One region of the Shewanella sp. 0m-6 genome, then DNA from elsewhere that is predicted to be linked to it. Evidence: predicted binding sites of a transcription regulator. Region 1 holds the regulator's gene; each other region holds the start of a gene.
What was found. The regulator sigma-54, encoded in region 1, starts transcription at its own class of promoters, with help from an activator protein. The targets are predictions, from matches to a motif close to GTTGGCACGNNNNTNGNNT.

Region 1 (6,153 bases):
GCCTAGGGCGAAAATTGCTACTTAAAGTCAGTGATGTCATGCATAAGGGCTGTGAGTTACCAAGTGTGCAAAATGATATCTGTATTACTGAGGCGCTGTACGAGATCTCTAAAAAAGGCTTAGGCATGACAGCGGTTGTTGATGCCAGCAACACCTTAGTCGGTATTTTCACCGATGGTGACCTACGCCGGGTTATCGACGCTGAAGTCAATTTACGCACTACTCCTATCGCAGAGGTGATGACTAAAGGCTGCGTCACCATTACCGATAACGTGCTTGCAGCAGAAGCATTAAAAGTCATGGATACTAAGAGTATTAATGGTTTAATCGTGATTAACGACAAACAACAGCCTGTTGGCGCATTAAACATGCTAGATATGGTCAAAGCAGGAGTAATTTAATATGTCCAAGCAAGGTTTATACGGCCCTATTAGCGATGTAGTCTGGCAAGCAGCCAGCAAGATAAAACTACTCATTTGCGATGTTGATGGCGTGTTTTCCGACGGCCTAGTCTATATGAGCAACAGCGGTGAAGAACTTAAAACATTCCATACTCGTGATGGATATGGCGTACGCTCAGTATTATCTAGTGGCATCCAAGTGGCGATTATCACCGGTCGTAAATCACAAATCGTTGAAGACAGGTTTACCGCTCTAGGCGTTACCCACATCTACCAAGGTGTCGATAACAAGTTAGCCCCCTATAATGAACTGCTATCACTTTATAATGTTAGCCCTGAAGAGGTCGCTTATATTGGTGATGACATGGTGGACTTGCCCGTTATGCAGCAGGTTGGTCTTTCCGTTTGTGTGGCCGATGGTCACCCATATGTAAAACAACATGCAAAAATGACCACCCATATTAAAGGCGGCCACGGCGCCCTACGCGAACTCACTGATTTACTACTATTAAGCCAAGACAAGTTTGACTCAGCTCATGGGATGAGTATATGAACCGCGTCACCCTTGCGATAATCGCACTTTTTGGCACTGCACTTTTGCTCTATTGGCAAGTTCAGTCTAAAAAAAGCGAGCAGGAGCTGAATATCGATACAAGTCAGCGACCCGACTATATTATCGATGATCTACGTAGCATCGAATATAACGAGTTAGGCTTCATCAATAGCGAAGTAACAGCGAAACACATGGAACACTTTGATAGCGTCAATATGACCTATTTTACTGAGCCTGTTTATCTCATTTACCCTGATGATGGCCTAGCCGAATGGCGACTTAAAAGTGATAAAGGCAGCCTGAATAAAGTCACTGGCAAGGTAACGCTAGAAAACAATGTTATTATCGACTCGATTAGCCCAGAAGAGCCGATACAGACGTTAAGCACCAGCTATTTAGATCTTGATTTGAATACTATGATCATGACGTCAGATGAAATTATCCACGTCACTGGCAACGAATTCGTCATTCAAGGTGTAGGCTTATATGCCGACCTGAATGCCCAGAGCGTAAAACTAATCAGCCAAGTAGAAGGTATCTACGAAGCTCAGTAACGCCAACATATTGAACAATTTTACACTCATACTAGCTAAAGAAAACGCTTTAGCTGAGTAGAAGGACGCTATGAAATACAATCAATCTATCCTTGCAGGCCTATTTTGTCTGCTCAGTTTCAGCTCTGTTGCTAAAGTTGATGACCTGATGCAAGAGGTGAAAATTGCGGCCGCTAGCCAAGAAGCTGATATCAAGAATAATCAGGTTATCTTTTTTGGGCCTGTCGAAGTCACTCAGGGCACAATCAAGATGAATGCCGATAAGCTACGGGTTTTCTCAAAAGAAGATAAGAGCGGTAAAACGCTTGTGGCGACTGGTAACCCAGCCACTTACACCCAAATAATGGATGATGGACGCCCGGCAACGGCTAGCGCAAAAGAGATCCGCTACGAACTTGCTACGCGCACACTCACCTTAGTAGGCGAAGCCACCCTAGCGCAAGACGGTAGCCAGGTCACAGGTAACCGCATTAAATACAACATCAGTTTGCAACAGCTTATTGCAGAAAGTACTGGCAAGGGCGATGACAGAGTTATCACCATTATTCAGCCTGAAACCTATCAGGAAGAGAAACCAGAATCGCCAGCGAAAAAGCAGGAACAGCAATGAACCAAATCACCTTAAAAGCGGTCAATCTTGCTAAGAGCTATAAAAATCGTGCCGTCGTACAAGATGTTAGCTTAACCGTAAAGACAGGTCAGATTGTTGGTTTGCTTGGCCCAAACGGTGCAGGTAAAACAACGACATTCTACATGGTGGTTGGCCTAGTACAGAGTGATAAGGGTAAGATCTTTATTGATGATGACGATCTTACGCTCGATCCTATGCATTTACGCGCCCGTAAAGGTATCGGTTACCTACCTCAGGAAGCCAGTATTTTTAGAAAGCTGTCAGTACGTGACAACATCATGGCCGTCTTACAGACTCGTCATGACATCAATAACGAGCAACGTGAAGAACAACTTGAGCATCTACTCGAAGAGTTTCATATCACTCACATTCGTGACAGCCAAGGTATGGCATTGTCTGGAGGCGAACGCCGCCGGGTAGAAATTGCTCGGGCACTCGCAGCTAATCCAAAGTTTATCTTGTTAGATGAGCCGTTCGCGGGTGTTGACCCCATTTCAGTTATCGATATTAAAAAAATTATTGAACAACTTAAGAGTCGCGGTCTGGGCGTACTGATCACCGATCATAATGTTCGCGAAACTTTGGACGTTTGTGAGCGTGCTTACATAGTAAGCCACGGAAATCTGATTGCTGAAGGTACACCTGCCGAAATCTTGGACAACCAACAGGTTCGAGCGGTGTACTTAGGTGAACAATTCAGGCTATAGTTAATTCACAGTATGGAAGCTGAAAAACTCAATATGGAATTATTTCCAAAAAAAATCAACGTGTTGAGTTTTTGAGCAACCTTCGCCAGTTCAACGAGCTTTAACGTTTAACTACAGTGTAGGGAATAGCGGTAAAATGAAAGCGTCACTCCAGCTCAAAATGGGTCAACAGCTCACTATGACTCCCCAGTTACAACAGGCCATTCGCCTGTTACAACTGTCTTCTTTAGAGCTGCAACAAGAGATCCAACAAGCATTAGATTCTAATCCGTTACTGGAGCTAGATGAAGAGCAGTCAGATGGCGATATGATCAACGATGAAGATCACTCTGTAAATGACTCTAATAGTGAACTCACCCAAGATAGCGCAAGCGTTGACACCTCCGAAGCCCTCACCCAAGATTCCATGCCCGATGACCTGCCTATGGATACCACTTGGGATGAAGTCTACACCGTTTCCTCTAATGCTAGCTCAGGCGTAAGTCGTGAAGATGACATGCCATTCCAAGGCGAGACTAGCGAAGGCTTATATGAGCATCTTGAGTGGCAAAAGAACCTCACCCCATTTTCAGATAACGATCTTGCTATCGCCACCGCGATTATTGATGCGATCGATGAACGAGGTTATTTAACCCAGAGCTGTGACGAAATTCTCGAAGCGATGGGCGATCCTGAAACTGAACTCGATGAAGTCGAAGCCGTTTTAAAACGAATTCAACATTTTGATCCTATCGGTGTTGCCGCCCGCAACTTAAGTGAATGCCTACTTATCCAGCTAGCACAATATGCCGCAGATACACCGCACATTGAAAATGCAAGATTACTGATTAAAGACTATTTAGACCTTATTGCGGGGCGTGATTTTAGGCAGTTAATGCGTAAAACAAAACTCAAAGAGGATGATTTACGTGAGGCGATCACACTGATCCAAACTCTTAACCCAAGACCTGGGCTTGCCATTGCACGCAGTAAAGATGAATACGTCATTCCCGACGTGTCTGTCAGCAAGAAAAAAGGTCGCTGGGTGGTAGAGCTAAATCCTGACTATATGCCTAAGATTAATGTTAATCAGCATTACGCATCAATGGCGCGTAGCACAACGAATCAGGCCGACGGTCAATTTATCCGTGGCCACCTGCAAGAAGCTAAGTGGTTTATAAAGAGCCTGGAAAGCCGCAACGACACCTTATTGAAAGTGACAAACTGTATCGTCAAATTCCAGCAAGGCTTTTTTGAGTTCGGTGAAGAAGCCATGAAACCTATGGTACTCAATGACATTGCCGAAGCTGTTGAAATGCATGAATCTACCATTTCACGTGTTACCACACAGAAGTACATGCACACCCCAAGGGGCATTTTTGAACTAAAATATTTCTTCTCAAGCCATGTGGGTACCGACGATGGCGGAGAATGCTCATCGACAGCAATTAGGGCATTTATTAAGAAATTAGTCGCAGCTGAAAACCAGAGGAAACCGTTAAGCGATAGCAAAATGGCCCAGCTTCTGGCTGAACAAGGGATTAAAGTTGCTAGACGTACGATTGCAAAATATCGAGAAGCGATGCTGATCCCGCCCTCAAACCAACGTAAGAGTTTATAACTCAAAATTAGGCACATGGAGGATCGATAATGCAAATCAACCTGACAGGACATCACATCGAAATCACCGATTCACTACGCGGTTATGTAGAAGAGAAATTTACAAAGCTTGAACGACATTTCGATCAGATCAATAATGTGCACGTTATTTTGAATGTACAAAAAATGCAGCAGATTGCCGAAGCTAAAATTCACCTTAAAAAAGGGGAAGTATTTGCTATTTCGGAACATGCAGATATGTATGCTGCAATAGACTCCCTGATCGATAAACTAGATCGTCAGGTTATTAAACACAAAGAGAAGCTGACTAAACACTAACGATGGAACTAAGTACCATCCTGCAGCCGGAGTGCACTACCTGCGCCACTCCGGGCAGTAAGAAAAAAGTACTGGAGTTAATCAGTGACATTGCCGCTGTCCAGTACCCAACCCTTTCTTCACAAGAGATCTTTGAAAGTCTCTTGGCACGAGAGAAAATGGGTAGCACGGGAATAGGTAATGGTATAGCGATTCCTCATGGAAGGCTGTCGAATATAGAACGTCCAGTTGCAGTATTGGTTAAATGTGAAGTTCCTATCCCATTTGACTCATTCGATAAGCAGCCTGTCGATATTCTATTTGCTTTATTGGTGCCATCTGATCAGTGTGAGCAACATTTAGCAACACTGTCTTGTATGGCTGAAAAACTCAACGATAAAGCGGTGGTTAAGCAGTTGAGAAAGACCAGCAATGAATCAGAGCTATACCAAGTCATTACCCAATAGCTAACTACTCAGGTCTTTAAGTTATTTATTTTTTTACACAAAAGGTAAATGATTTAAAGACCTAAGTAATTATTACAGCAATATTATTTATTCTTATTCACCCGCTCAACTTCTTGCTTTCAGCCTTAAAAAAGTTAATCTATACACTTACACAATATAACCACAAAAATCATACATTTTGTTTAATGTCTATCAGGTAATCATACGATGAAGCTTGTTTTAGTCTCAGGTCGCTCCGGTTCAGGTAAGTCCGTTCTATTAAGAATGCTAGAAGATCTCGGCTATTATTGTGTCGATAACCTGCCCTTGCCAATGATGGGGACCTTACTCAAAGAGCTATCGGGTAACACTAAGCTTGTCGCCATCAGTGTCGATATTCGTAACCTGCCAGAAAAGAAAGATGAGCTGGTTAAGCACCTCACTTTTCTGCCTGATGGGGTCGAGTTATTAAGCTTTTTCCTTAACTCAAGCGATGAAGTGCTACTTAAACGTTATAACGAGACCCGTCGTCTGCACCCTTTATCGCACGATAACATTTCGCTTAAAGAGGCCATTGCGCTAGAAGGTCGCTTGTTAGAGCCGCTAGCCAACATTGTCGATCATTATATCGATACCTCAAATCTCAACATTTACGATCTTAATGATCAGGTGCGTGAGATCCTACTTGGCAATCTTGATAAAGAGTTGATGATCAACTTCGAATCGTTTGGTTTTAAACATGGTATGCCAACCGAAGCTGACTTTATGTTTGATGTACGATTTTTGCCAAACCCACATTGGGAGCCCGACCTGCGCCCTATGACTGGGCTCGACCAACCAGTACAAGATTTCTTAAATGAACGCCCAATGGTCAACCTGTTTATTAAACAGATTGAAGATCTACTCGAAACTTGGTTACCCGATCTAGAACGTAACAACCGTAGCTACCTTACCATTGCGATTGG
Region 2 (6,153 bases), on a different contig from region 1:
ATCAAAGGTCATGCGCACTGGGTCGCTTTGACCGATATACGGGAATGGGCCTGTTTGCGTAAAGGCTTGTACTATGTTGAAGCCAATAATGACTAGGAACACGTTAACCGTTACCTTGTTCAGTAAGCTCCATTCACTGCTATCACTTTTCTCTACTAGCTTGTCGCCTTGTAGCAGCATTAATACGCCAGCAAACAATAAGATAATCGCAAAGACCACAATCACCCATACATAGGTGTGAACGCCAAAAATCGCTGGGCCAAAACCTTGGCCAATATCACGAAGAATATGCGCTGAACTATGACGATAACCTGCCCACAAGCCGTATACCGCAGTAATAATCAGTGCACCAATATACTTTGGCTTTAAGCCGTAACGCATGATAAAAATCGCGATTAGCGAGACCAGCACCATAGCGGTGCGCTCTTGCCAACAAAGAATACAAGGGGTGTCACCCATGGCAAAGCCCAAGATGATACAAGCGATACCTACTGGTAAAGCGATTAGCGCTAATGCCGCTAACGATATAATTCTGTTTACTGTTAATTCATTCATCATAGTGTTCTCACAAGTTACCGGCAGGCACTAACATGCCCCAAGTGGCGATCAACCAAATCCCCATGCTCATTAAAATGCTCAGAGCCAAAAAAATATGCGCCATTTTTTGTTTGTGAGGTTTAAAGGCAACCAAGAAACAAGCAATAAAAATTAGGCAAAAAAGTAGAAATTCCACAACTTTCTCCAATAGAGTTCACTCGAACTCAATTCAAAAATGCGCTTAGTAATAAGCCAAATATCGGCTAAAAATGTCGACAGCATTCGCTGTAATACTTGGTAATTTGTAGTGCAAGTTACTCAAGCTGAGACTAAATTACGGTAAATCTACTGAAAAAAATGTGCCCCAACCGCCATACCTCTAAATGAGTATTAGCGTGTTCTGATTTTTGCTAAGCAGGTTCATTTATCACTAAATTAGTGAGCGCTAGCGCTTACACACAATTGATGAGAGAGCGGCGATTCACACTCTAAAGCGAGTTGTGACCCTAGGCTAAAAGCATGAATTAATGGGATTTAAAACAAAGATCTGGATATAGGGTGAGCAATGCCACTAAACACACGCTACTGCAGATAACAAAAAAGCCCCCAACATTTGCATGTTGGGGGCTTTCAATACTTAACCTGGTTACAGGTTGAAGCTAAACGCGGTCATTACTTACGGTTATGACGCTTACGCTCGTTTTCAGTCAAGTAACGCTTACGAACACGGATGTTCAGCGGAGTTACTTCTACTAATTCGTCATCATCGATGAACTCAAGCGCTTGCTCTAGTGTCATTTCGATATGCGGAGTTAGTACCTGTGCTTCGTCAGTACCAGATGCACGCATGTTAGTTAGCTGCTTACCTTTCAAACAGTTAACTGTTAGGTCGTTAGCGCGTGCATGAAGACCAACTACTTGACCTTCGTATACTTCTGATGCGTGAGTAATAAACAGACGACCACGCTCTTGTAGACCGAATAGTGCGAATGTTAGTGCTTTACCAGTAGCGTTAGAGATCAATACACCACGTGCACGTTGACCAATATCACCGCCTTTCAAAGGACCATAATGGTCGAATGAATGGTAAATAAGACCAGTACCAGAAGTCGCTGTCATGAACTCAGTTTGGAAACCAATTAGACCACGGCTAGGGATAACGAAGTCGATACGTACACGACCCTTACCGTCTAACTGCATGTCCTTCATGTCACCCTTACGGATACCAAGCTTCTCGATCACTGCACCTTGATGCGCTTCTTCAACGTCAACAGTTAGTGTTTCGAACGGCTCACACATCTCGCCATCGATCTCTTTAACGATAACTTCTGGACGAGAAACAGCTAGCTCGTAACCTTCACGACGCATGTTTTCAATCAAGATTGAAAGGTGAAGCTCACCACGGCCTGATACGCGGAAACGATCTGGGCTGTCAGTTTCTTCAACGCGCAATGCTACGTTGTGTACTAGCTCTTGTTGTAGACGCTCAAGGATGTTACGTGAAGTTACGTACTTACCTTCTTTACCCGCAAACGGAGAAGTGTTTACCTGGAATGTCATTGTTAGTGTTGGTTCATCAACAGACAATGGAGGTAATGCTTCTACGTTAGTAGGGGCACAAATTGTGTCAGAAATCTGTAACTGGCCAAGACCAGTAATCGCAACGATGTCACCAGCGTTAGCATCTGTAACTTCGTGACGCTCTAGACCCATGTAACCTAATACCTGGCCGATTTTACCGTTACGTTTCTTGCCGTCAGCGCCAAGTACAGTAACTTGTTGGTTAGTCTTAACACTACCACGCTTGATACGACCAATACCGATAACACCCACGTATGAGTTGTAGTCGATTTGAGAGATTTGCATCTGGAAATCACCTTCAGCATCAGCATCTGGTGAAGAAACTTTTTCAACGATCGTTTCGAAAAGTGGCGTCATATCTGCGCTAGTTTCGTCTGGATCTAATGTTGCAAAACCGTTTAGTGCAGAAGCATAAACGATTGGGAAATCTAGCTGCTCATCGGTAGCGCCTAGGTTGTCGAACAAGTCAAATACTTGGTCAATAACCCAATCAGGACGTGCGCCAGGACGGTCAATCTTGTTAATAACAACGATTGGCTTAAGACCTTGAGCAAAAGCTTTCTTAGTCACGAAGCGAGTCTGTGGCATTGGACCATCCACAGCGTCAACTAGTAGTAATACTGAGTCAACCATAGATAGAACACGCTCTACCTCACCACCGAAATCGGCGTGACCTGGGGTATCAACGATGTTGATACGGTAATCGTTCCACTTGATGGCAGTGTTCTTGGCCAGAATCGTGATACCACGCTCCTTTTCAAGATCATTTGAATCCATCACCCGCTCAGTGGCTTCTCCTCGAGACTCAAGGGTTCCTGACTGCGCCAGCAACTTATCAACCAAGGTAGTCTTACCATGGTCAACGTGTGCAATAATGGCGATGTTACGTAAATTCTCTAACACGGCTAAACCTCTTACCATCGGTATAATATATAGGGGGGGTTACTGCCAACGACTAAAACCAATCTAGTATAGTAGTTGCAATAAAAAGCGTGACATTCTACTCTAGCTCAGCGTTATCTCACAGGATTATTTTTAACCAATCGTTAAAAATAACTCTTTCGCATTGATTTTTTTTGCCTTAACGTCTGCTTTTTACACACTTTTTTATACTTTAGTTGTGTGACACTATTAGGTCATCCTAGACAAACACTCCTCCTTAAATTCATCATTTTCACCTTTTAAAGCTATTTTAAGCCTCAAATTCCGCTAGAAAACAACGGATATTCTCTTCACAAAAAAACAAAAAACATGACTGTCCTTAATCCTAATAACACTTATTGAAAATCTAATGTTATTTGCTTGACCTCCCCCCTATAAAAGTACTCATTGCTTAGTTATTCTGTGTAACGATTTTTAGCGAGACGCCAACAGTTGATTACAGGGAAAATAGCGGCTGCACTGTTATAGCGCGTGCACCATCTCGATCCATCCAGCGCACCATTACGGTGCAACAAGGATGTCGGTATCGAGAATAAAAATATTATAACCCCTAATTATCAGTTAGTTACAAATTTGGCATAAGTCTCGCTTTAAGAATGCCAGAATCGCATTAAGCGCTAAATATTAAAGATAAAACAAAGGGACGCCCCTTTACCCTACTCGGAGACTTTAGAATGTCAGCAGAATCAGTTTTACAACAACTAAAAGAATTAGAAGTTAAGTTTGTTGATTTACGTTTTACCGATACGATAGGTAAAGAGCAGCACGTAACCATTCCAACTCACCAAGTCGATGCTGACTTTTTTGAAGACGGTAAAATGTTTGACGGTTCTTCAATCCAAGGTTGGAAAGGCATTAATGAATCAGACATGGTATTGATGCCAGATCCTGCAAGTTTTGTACTTGACCCTTTCACGGCAGAAACTACTGCTAACATTCGTTGTGACATCCTAAACCCTGGCACAATGACCGGTTACAACCGTGACCCACGCTCTATTGCTAAAAAAGCAGAAGACTACCTACGTTCAACAGGTATTGCTGACACCGTATTGGTAGGTCCTGAGCCAGAATTCTTCCTATTTGACGATGTTAAGTTCGGCGCTGACATGTCTGGTTGTTTCTACAAGGTTGATGCTGAAGAAGCAGCTTGGAACTCAGGTACTAGCTACGATGGTGGCAACAAGGGTCACCGTCCAGGCGTGAAAGGTGGTTACTTCCCAGTAGCACCAGTAGACTCTTCACAAGACATCCGTAGTGCTATGTGTTTAGTGCTAGAAGAGATGGGTCAAGTTGTTGAAGCGCATCACCATGAAGTTGCTACAGCGGGCCAAAACGAGATCGCGACACGTTTCAACTCACTAACACTTAAGGCCGATGAAGTTCAGGTACTTAAGTATGTTGTTCACAACGTGGCCCACGCTTACAACAAGACAGCGACATTTATGCCTAAGCCAATCGTTGGCGACAACGGTAGCGGTATGCACGTGCATCAGTCTCTTGCGAAAGATGGCGTTAACTTGTTCGCAGGTGACAAGTACGGTGGATTGAGCGAAACAGCTCTATTCTACATCGGTGGTGTGATTAAGCATGCGCGTGCAATTAACGCATTTGCTAACCCATCGACAAACTCATACAAGCGTCTTGTACCACACTTCGAAGCGCCTGTTATGCTTGCTTACTCAGCAGCTAACCGCTCTGCTTCTATCCGTATCCCAGTGGTACCAAGTGCAAAAGGTCGTCGTATCGAAATCCGTTTTGGTGACCCAGTGGCTAACCCATACTTAGCGTTCTCTGCAATGCTAATGGCTGGCCTTGACGGTATCCAGAACAAGATCCACCCAGGTGAAGCAATGGATAAAGATCTATACGATCTTCCAGCTGAAGAAGCAGCAGAAATCCCAACAGTTGCCACTTCACTAGAAAATGCACTTGAGTGTCTAGACGCTGACCGTGAGTTCCTAACTCGTGGCGACGTATTCACTAACGACTTTATCGACTCTTACATCGCCCTTAAGTCTGCTGATGTTGAGCGCATCAACCAAACAACTCACCCAGTAGAATTCGAGCTTTACTACAGCTTGTAATCCTCTGAGTGACCCGCTAACCACTCGTAAGTGATTAGTCTTTAAAGCCCTAAACAGTCATGTTTGGGGCTTTTTTATTTAGCAGGTAAATGACTAATCTTTAAAACTGATACACCGCAACACGGCCATTATGCCCTGCAGCAACTAGTGTATTGCCCTCGATAGCCAAAGTAAAAAATCCCTGAGACTCACCGTTAATCAGCAGTGGCTGCCAACTATAACCATGATCATGAGAAATATCGGTTGATAGCTTACCGGTGGCAATACAGGTTTCTTCGTAGCACACCATAGCGCTGCGCAAACCTGGGGTTGTGCCGGGGGCTTTATGCCACACATAGCCTTTTTTATACACCATATTGGCAGCATGCTTATCACGCTGCTGATAATCGCCTCCCAGTACAAATAGATCATCTAGATGATTAAATGCCAGCGCATAACCACCGGCAGTTTGAGTATCATCATAAAGTGCGATTGGATGCCGACGCCAATGCGTGCCTGAATCGGCGGTAAGGTAGACTGAGCTACTATATCCTCCGGTAGTAAACCAGGCGCGGCCTCTCTTGCCAACAACTAAGGTGTTACCGCTAGCGGCAAACGCGACCTCTTTATCAAGCATTTTGGGTAACCCACCTTTCGCCACTCGCTGCCAAGATTTTCCGCCATCGGTTGTACGCAAAATCACATAGCAACCACCAACCGGATCACCCAGCAATAAGCCGTTATTACGATCCCAAAAGGCGATTGAATTAAAAAAGCCGAGTTCATCTGGATTATCAAATATTAATTGCCAACTTAAACCCTGATTTTCGGTGATATACAGCTTAGATAAGCCCCCTTCACCCGCGCCCATAACAATGGCAGTGTTGGCATCGAATACTTCAATATCGCGAAAGTCAGTCAAAGGGTGATGTTTTACCGACACATCTAACCAGGTGTTACCTTGATCTTTGGAGATATAAACACGGTTATCTGTTCCCGTAACCCAAGCAACCCCATCAAGTATGGCGCT
Region 3 (6,153 bases), on a different contig from region 1:
TTCTTTGTTTAAGTACACGCAGTTTACTGTGCGAGCCATGATTACTCCTTAATTAATACAGAACCTAAGTCAGCCAGAATTCGCTCAGTAGCGGCGGCTAAACCAACTTTAGGTGGATGAGATAAGTTATACCAGAGCGTGGAACTTTGTTCCATGATCTGGTTATTGCTAATACCACTTACTCGGACCAACACCGGCTGGATATCGAGGTGAAAGTGGCTAAAAGTGTGTCTAAAACCGACTAACTCTTGTTGCGAGGTCATTTTTAGTTGCTTGTCTTTAATATAAGCGTCGAGTTCGGCGCGCTCTGCAAATTGAGGAAAGCACCAGAGACCGCCCCAAATACCCACGGGTGGTCGTTTCTCAAGATGCACTTGATGCTCATCTTCTATGACTAATAGCCAAGCAAACTTTTCTGGAATGGATTTCTTTGGTTTTTTACCTGGATATTCGGTCTGCCGGCCACTTAACTGGGCTTTACAGTCTATGGCTACAGGGCATTGGGCGCAGTTAGGCTTGGAGCGCGTACAGACTGTTGCACCAATATCCATCATGGCCTGATTATATTTTTGAATATCTTTAGCTGGGGTTAACATTTCGGTTAATTGCCAAAGTTGCTGCTCGACAGGTTTTTTACCTGGCCAGCCTTCGATTGCACCATGGCGAGCTAAAACACGCTTCACATTACCGTCGAGAATAGCAAAGTTGAGTCCTAAAGATAGCGAAAGCACTGCACCTGCCGTTGAACGACCAATACCAGGTAATGCCAAAACATCATCAAAGTGAGTTGGAAACTCGCCATTAAAATCAGACTGCATTATTTGTGCGGCTTTATGTAGGTTTCTGGCGCGCGCGTAATAACCAAGTCCAGTCCAGTGATGCAACACTTCGTCCTGCTCGGCACAGGCTAGGCTATCAATATCTGGAAATCGTGCGATAAACTTTTCGAAATAGGGGATAACCGTAGCAACTTGCGTTTGCTGGAGCATGATCTCTGAAATCCATACTTTATATGGGGTTTTATTGAGTTGCCAAGGAAGTTGTTTACGACCAAAGTTGTCGTACCATTCGATAATTCTTGTTGAAAAAAGCGCGGTAGTTTTCATCGGCGCAGTGTAACTTTAGCCTAGGGTTTAAACAAGCAAAGCACAGGGCTTTTTATGGCAAAGTGGCTGGAGTTGTAAGCAAAATATGGCTTATTTAGCTGTAAAGCAAAGGCACTGCTCGCACAAACTGAGATTATTGGTATAATTTCGCCACAATAAGGCTTGCACTGAAGGTTGAACTTTGGATAATGCCTTTCTTTTTTAAATTATGCTGTCTTAAGCGAGGGCGAAAATGAGCGACGTAACAACCGCTGAATTCAATGAAGAAGGTAAATACCTTCGCAAAGTGAGAAGCTTTGTATTGAGAGAGGGCCGTTTAACTAAAGGCCAAGCTCAAGCAATGGAGCAGCAATGGCCAATCATGGGCCTAGATTACACTCCAGAATCGATTGATTTAGTCGAAGTATTTGGTCGTGAAGCAGATACCGTTCTAGAGATCGGCTTTGGCATGGGCGCGTCATTGGTGGAAATGGCTAAGGCGGCTCCTGAGCTTAACTTTATCGGTATCGAAGTGCATAAACCCGGCGTCGGTGCATGCTTGGCAGAAGCTGCTGAAGCGGGCGTGACTAACTTACGTGTTTATCACCATGATGCAATTGAAGTACTTGAAAATAGCATTGCTGAAGGCAGTCTGGCTTGTGTGCAATTGTTCTTCCCAGATCCTTGGCATAAAACTCGTCATCATAAGCGCCGTATCGTTCAAGCACCATTTGCTGAATTGATCCGCAAGAAACTTAAGGTTGGCGGTGTATTCCATCTGGCAACAGATTGGGAAAACTACAGCGAACATATGCTAGAAGTGATGAATGCCGCGCCTGGTTATAAAAACCAATCTGCGACAGGTGATGTTGTTGAACGTCCAGATCATCGTCCATTGACTAAATTCGAAGCGCGTGGCCACCGTTTAGGTCATGGGGTTTGGGATCTTATGTTTGAGCGTGTTTAAGCGCTAAACCGAATTTATATACTGTAAATAAGCTATCTAGGAGAACAACCATGGCAGCAAACCGTAGCCGTCGCTTACGTAAGAAATTACGCGTTGATGAGTTCCAAGAGTTTGGATTTGACGTTAACTGGATTTTTAATGAGTCAGTAACAGAAGAGCAAATTGATGCAATCGTTGATCAGTTTATCGATGAAGTGATTGAACCTAACGACCTAGGTTATCACGGCGGTGGACACAAAGAGTGGGAAGGTATTATTGCCACTCAAGGTATCGGCAAGTGTACAGAAGAGCACCGAGCTGCAGTTAAAGCATTCTTTGACGCTCAACCTGTATCTGATCTCGAAATTGGCGAGCTTTACGATATTTGGTGGGGCTAATGCCTGAATTGGCATTACTTGAAGAGATCCTAGAAAAAGTACGACCTCTTCTAGGACAGGGTAAAGTGGCTGACTATATTCCAGCCCTTGCCCAAGTTGATGCTAATAAGTTAGGTATTGCAGTGACGACCTCTGACGGTGTCACTATAGGGGCTGGAGATTATCTCGAGCCCTTTTCAATTCAGAGTATTTCTAAGGTATTTAGTCTTACCTTGGCGCTAATGCTGTATGAAGAAGATGAGATTTGGTCGAGAGTCGGTAAAGAACCCTCAGGCCATTCTTTTAACTCTTTAGTTCAAGTTGAATTGGAAAAAGGCTTACCGCGAAATCCATTTATCAATGCCGGTGCGCTGGTTATTGCCGATCTTTTGCAAAGTCGTTTAGGTGCGCCTAAGCACCGTATGCTTGAGATTGTTCGTGGTTTAAGTGAAAACAATAGAGTGGGATACGATAAAATCGTTGCCGCATCTGAATATCAACACAGCGCAAGAAACGCCGCGATAGCTTACTTGATGAAATCATTCGGTAATTTTAATAACGACGTTGATACTGTGTTGCACAGCTACTTTCACTATTGCTCACTTCGCATGAGCTGCGCAGATCTTTCCCGTGCTATGTTTTACTTAGCTAACTCAGGTAAAAGCCTTGCTGGTAAACAGTTAATTAGTCCTGTACAGAATCGGCAGTTAAATGCGTTATTAGCCACATCCGGCCTTTATGACGGTGCGGGTGAGTTCGCTTATCGCGTCGGTATGCCGGGTAAGAGCGGTGTCGGCGGTGGCATTATCGCGGTGATCCCTGGTGACATGTCTGTATGTGTTTGGTCTCCGGAGCTTGATGCCAATGGCAACTCTTTAGCGGGCACGGCAGTGTTAGAAGCCTTGAGTCAGACTTTAGGCCGTTCGATTTTTTAGTTTTACTCAGTCAATTGTCTACAGCCAGTCACTATAGTCAGTTTCTACAATTAGTTCCTACATCAGTATCAACATCAGCTGTTTTTGATATTTGGCCAATTGTTAGCTTAATTGGCCAAATATATTATTTAGCAGCGTGTATCACCTCTATACAACTCAAGTGATAACCTTTAAAAACATGGTGTTAGCTTGTTTGGCATGGTCTATGCTTTATTTACGTCAAGATTGAAAATAATATCATACAGACTATAGCGATAAAGGATTGATGCGATGAAAAAACTACTTACCTCTGTTGGGATCTCAGCCGTGTTGCTATCAGCAACGAGTCTACAAACCGTTGCCGCTCATAGCGACCAGTCAATGAATAAAGAGTGCGAAGTCGCGCTTAATTATGACGTCACGGTAGAGCCTAAGAAACTGATTGTCAGTGAGGTTGGTGATGAAAAGTATCGCATCGAAATGGATGAGCTATTTGTTAATGGCAAGCAAGTGTCACTTAATAAACAGCAGCAAGCATTAGTGAGTCAGTATTCACAAGAGGTTTCTTCGCAAGTACCTGAGGTGATTGAACTGGTTAATGATGCGGTTGGAATGGCTTCTTCTGCAGTGAGTCTTGCGTTAACCCCACTGTTAGGTGATAGCGCAGGTGCTAAGATTGACGAAATGATGTCAGGTCTTGAGCAACGAATCGAAAGCGTAGCGTACCAACATGGCGATACGTTTTACCTTGGCTCGACAGAGTCATCACTAGAAGATGCCTTTGGAGAGGAGTTTGAGCAAGAGATGGAAGAGTTAGTGCAGAACTCACTCGGCAGCATGATGATGACTTTAGGCGCACAAATGATGTCGGGCGACGGTGATAGCTTTGAACAGAAGATGGACTCTTTTTCTCAAAAGATGGAAACCATTGGTGATGATATCGAGATGCAGATGGAGCAGCAAGCCGCTGATCTAGAAGCCCGTGGCGAAAAGCTATGCGAAAGATTTAAAACCTTAGTGGTACTGGAGCAACAGTTGCGTGACGAGATCCCAGAACTTGCTAGCTATCCTTTAGTTGAATCCTCTAATACCACTATGCTTGAGTAAACATTACTTCACTGGACTCGTTACTAAGATATACGCTTGGTAAAACAATGAAGTAAAGCTGTTGCCTTGATTGATTTGCAACCTCCCCTGCATCCCCCCTTTATGCAGGGGTTTTTACATTTAAAGCCTCACTAGACTTTTGTACTACCGATCCCCTTTGTACCTAGCCCAAACTACATATTTGATGAGTTATGGGGATTTTTTGGTATACTTCTAAAAATAAAAACAAAAACCAACTATTGGTTACATAATACAAACTCTACTCTAGCGTACATATATTCACTTAAGATATTGTTTTTAATAGAAAACAGCATGTCTTAGCGATGGAAGTACTATTACTGTCGTAAACACCTTAAGGCGATTTACATGTTAGAACTTTTAGAACCAATCGCAATTTTTACCCATGTGGCTCGAGCGGGCAGTTTTAGCTCTGCGGCGAGAAAGTTAGGCATATCAAAGTCTAAAGTAAGTACCCAAGTGGCCGATCTGGAGCATAAGCTTGGTGTTCAATTGATTCAACGTACCACAAGAAGCTTGAGTTTAACTGAGGCGGGCCATCTATTGTATGCCCAAGGAGAAGAGTTATTAAGAGATGCCGACCAAGCTGTTGCTAGCGTTCATAATCTTAATGATGCTACCCGAGGCGTATTGAAAGTGGGTATTTCTCAGTCATTCGGTACCATGCACATCATCCCTGCTTTGCCAGAGTTTATGGCTAAGCATCCAGAGCTCGAACTTCAAGTTAGCTTACTTGACCATAAAGTCGACGTGGTTAGTGAAGGTTTAGACCTACTACTTACGATGTCAGAGCAATTGCCACTTGGGATGGTTGCAAGACCACTGATGAAATGTCAGTTCTTGTTAGCCGCGTCGCCATCATATGTAGAGAAGCATGGTGTACCTAGCCGCCCAGAGCAGTTAGTAGACCATAACTGCTTGGTATATCAAGGTGAATGGCATGAGCACAGTATCTGGCAATTTAAGCAAGGTGATGATTACTGTGAGATTGGCGTAACAGGTAATTTCAGAGTCGATAATGCCCCAGCATTAAAGTCGGCGGCGGTAAGCGGACTCGGTGTGGTTTATCTAGCAAGCTATCTGCTTGAAGATGAGCTGGAAAAGGGGACTCTGGTGCCAATTCTTGAAGACTGGCAGTTGACTCATCATTTGCCATTACAAGCGGTTTACCCAAGACGTAAACACTTAGCACCAAAGGTCAGTGCCTTTATTGATTTTATAAAAGATCATATCGGTACACCGCCATATTGGGATGCGCCTTTAAAAGAATTGTATGCAAAACGTAAGTAAAATGGAGAAACATTGTTTTATATTTTGAACAGTGTGAAATCTTGCTAATGTAGTGAGTTCTTAAGTGCCTTTTATTCAATCACTTAATCCCTGCTGTACATTGTTTAGTCAAGCTGAATTTAGCCTTGGCTAAACAACTTAAAATCATTTCAGTTGAAGTTTGTTCTCGTTTTAATACAATTGCAGGCAGTTGATTCAAAAGTTCTGAGTCCTATAGTGTAATCGAGAATGACCCCTCTCTATTGCGCTATACAGAGCAGCTAAAAGCATTTTGCATCAATGCTGACAGACGGTTTAAGAACTAAAACAATGTCAGCCTTAAAACCATCACCTAGTTTGGTTTACCCCGGTTATTTATAGCCGGGGTATTTTTCTTTTTGGGCTGTACCAAAGCTTAAATACCTTCCCTTGTTCTG

Region 2: a site for sigma-54 is predicted at 3,633-3,651, ahead of glnA (glutamate--ammonia ligase). Genes of this name have one in related genera too.
Region 3: a site for sigma-54 is predicted at 3,536-3,554, ahead of ACVBJC_RS08800 (YggN family protein). Genes of this name have one in related genera too.

Annotation. Positions count from the first base shown of each region.
Region 1 covers NZ_JBRIMD010000004.1:197,382-203,534, reverse strand. Annotated here, with positions in the region: gene ACVBJC_RS04860 (KpsF/GutQ family sugar-phosphate isomerase) at 1-401, shown strand, start outside; gene kdsC (3-deoxy-manno-octulosonate-8-phosphatase KdsC) at 403-954, shown strand; gene lptC (LPS export ABC transporter periplasmic protein LptC) at 951-1,508, shown strand; gene lptA (lipopolysaccharide transport periplasmic protein LptA) at 1,579-2,118, shown strand; gene lptB (LPS export ABC transporter ATP-binding protein) at 2,115-2,846, shown strand; gene ACVBJC_RS04835 (RNA polymerase factor sigma-54) at 2,983-4,446, shown strand; gene hpf (ribosome hibernation promoting factor) at 4,476-4,763, shown strand; gene ptsN (PTS IIA-like nitrogen regulatory protein PtsN) at 4,766-5,209, shown strand; gene rapZ (RNase adapter RapZ) at 5,417-6,153, shown strand, end outside.
Region 2 covers NZ_JBRIMD010000001.1:279,594-285,746, reverse strand. Annotated here, with positions in the region: gene ACVBJC_RS01240 (disulfide bond formation protein B) at 1-558, opposite strand, end outside; gene typA (translational GTPase TypA) at 1,210-3,021, opposite strand; gene glnA (glutamate--ammonia ligase) at 3,735-5,144, shown strand; gene ACVBJC_RS01225 (WD40/YVTN/BNR-like repeat-containing protein) at 5,245-6,153, opposite strand, start outside.
Region 3 covers NZ_JBRIMD010000008.1:159,569-165,721, forward strand. Annotated here, with positions in the region: gene ACVBJC_RS08775 (oxidative damage protection protein) at 1-39, opposite strand, end outside; gene mutY (A/G-specific adenine glycosylase) at 42-1,106, opposite strand; gene trmB (tRNA (guanosine(46)-N7)-methyltransferase TrmB) at 1,339-2,052, shown strand; gene ACVBJC_RS08790 (YggL family protein) at 2,103-2,429, shown strand; gene glsB (glutaminase B) at 2,429-3,343, shown strand; gene ACVBJC_RS08800 (YggN family protein) at 3,614-4,429, shown strand; gene ACVBJC_RS08805 (LysR family transcriptional regulator) at 4,796-5,737, shown strand.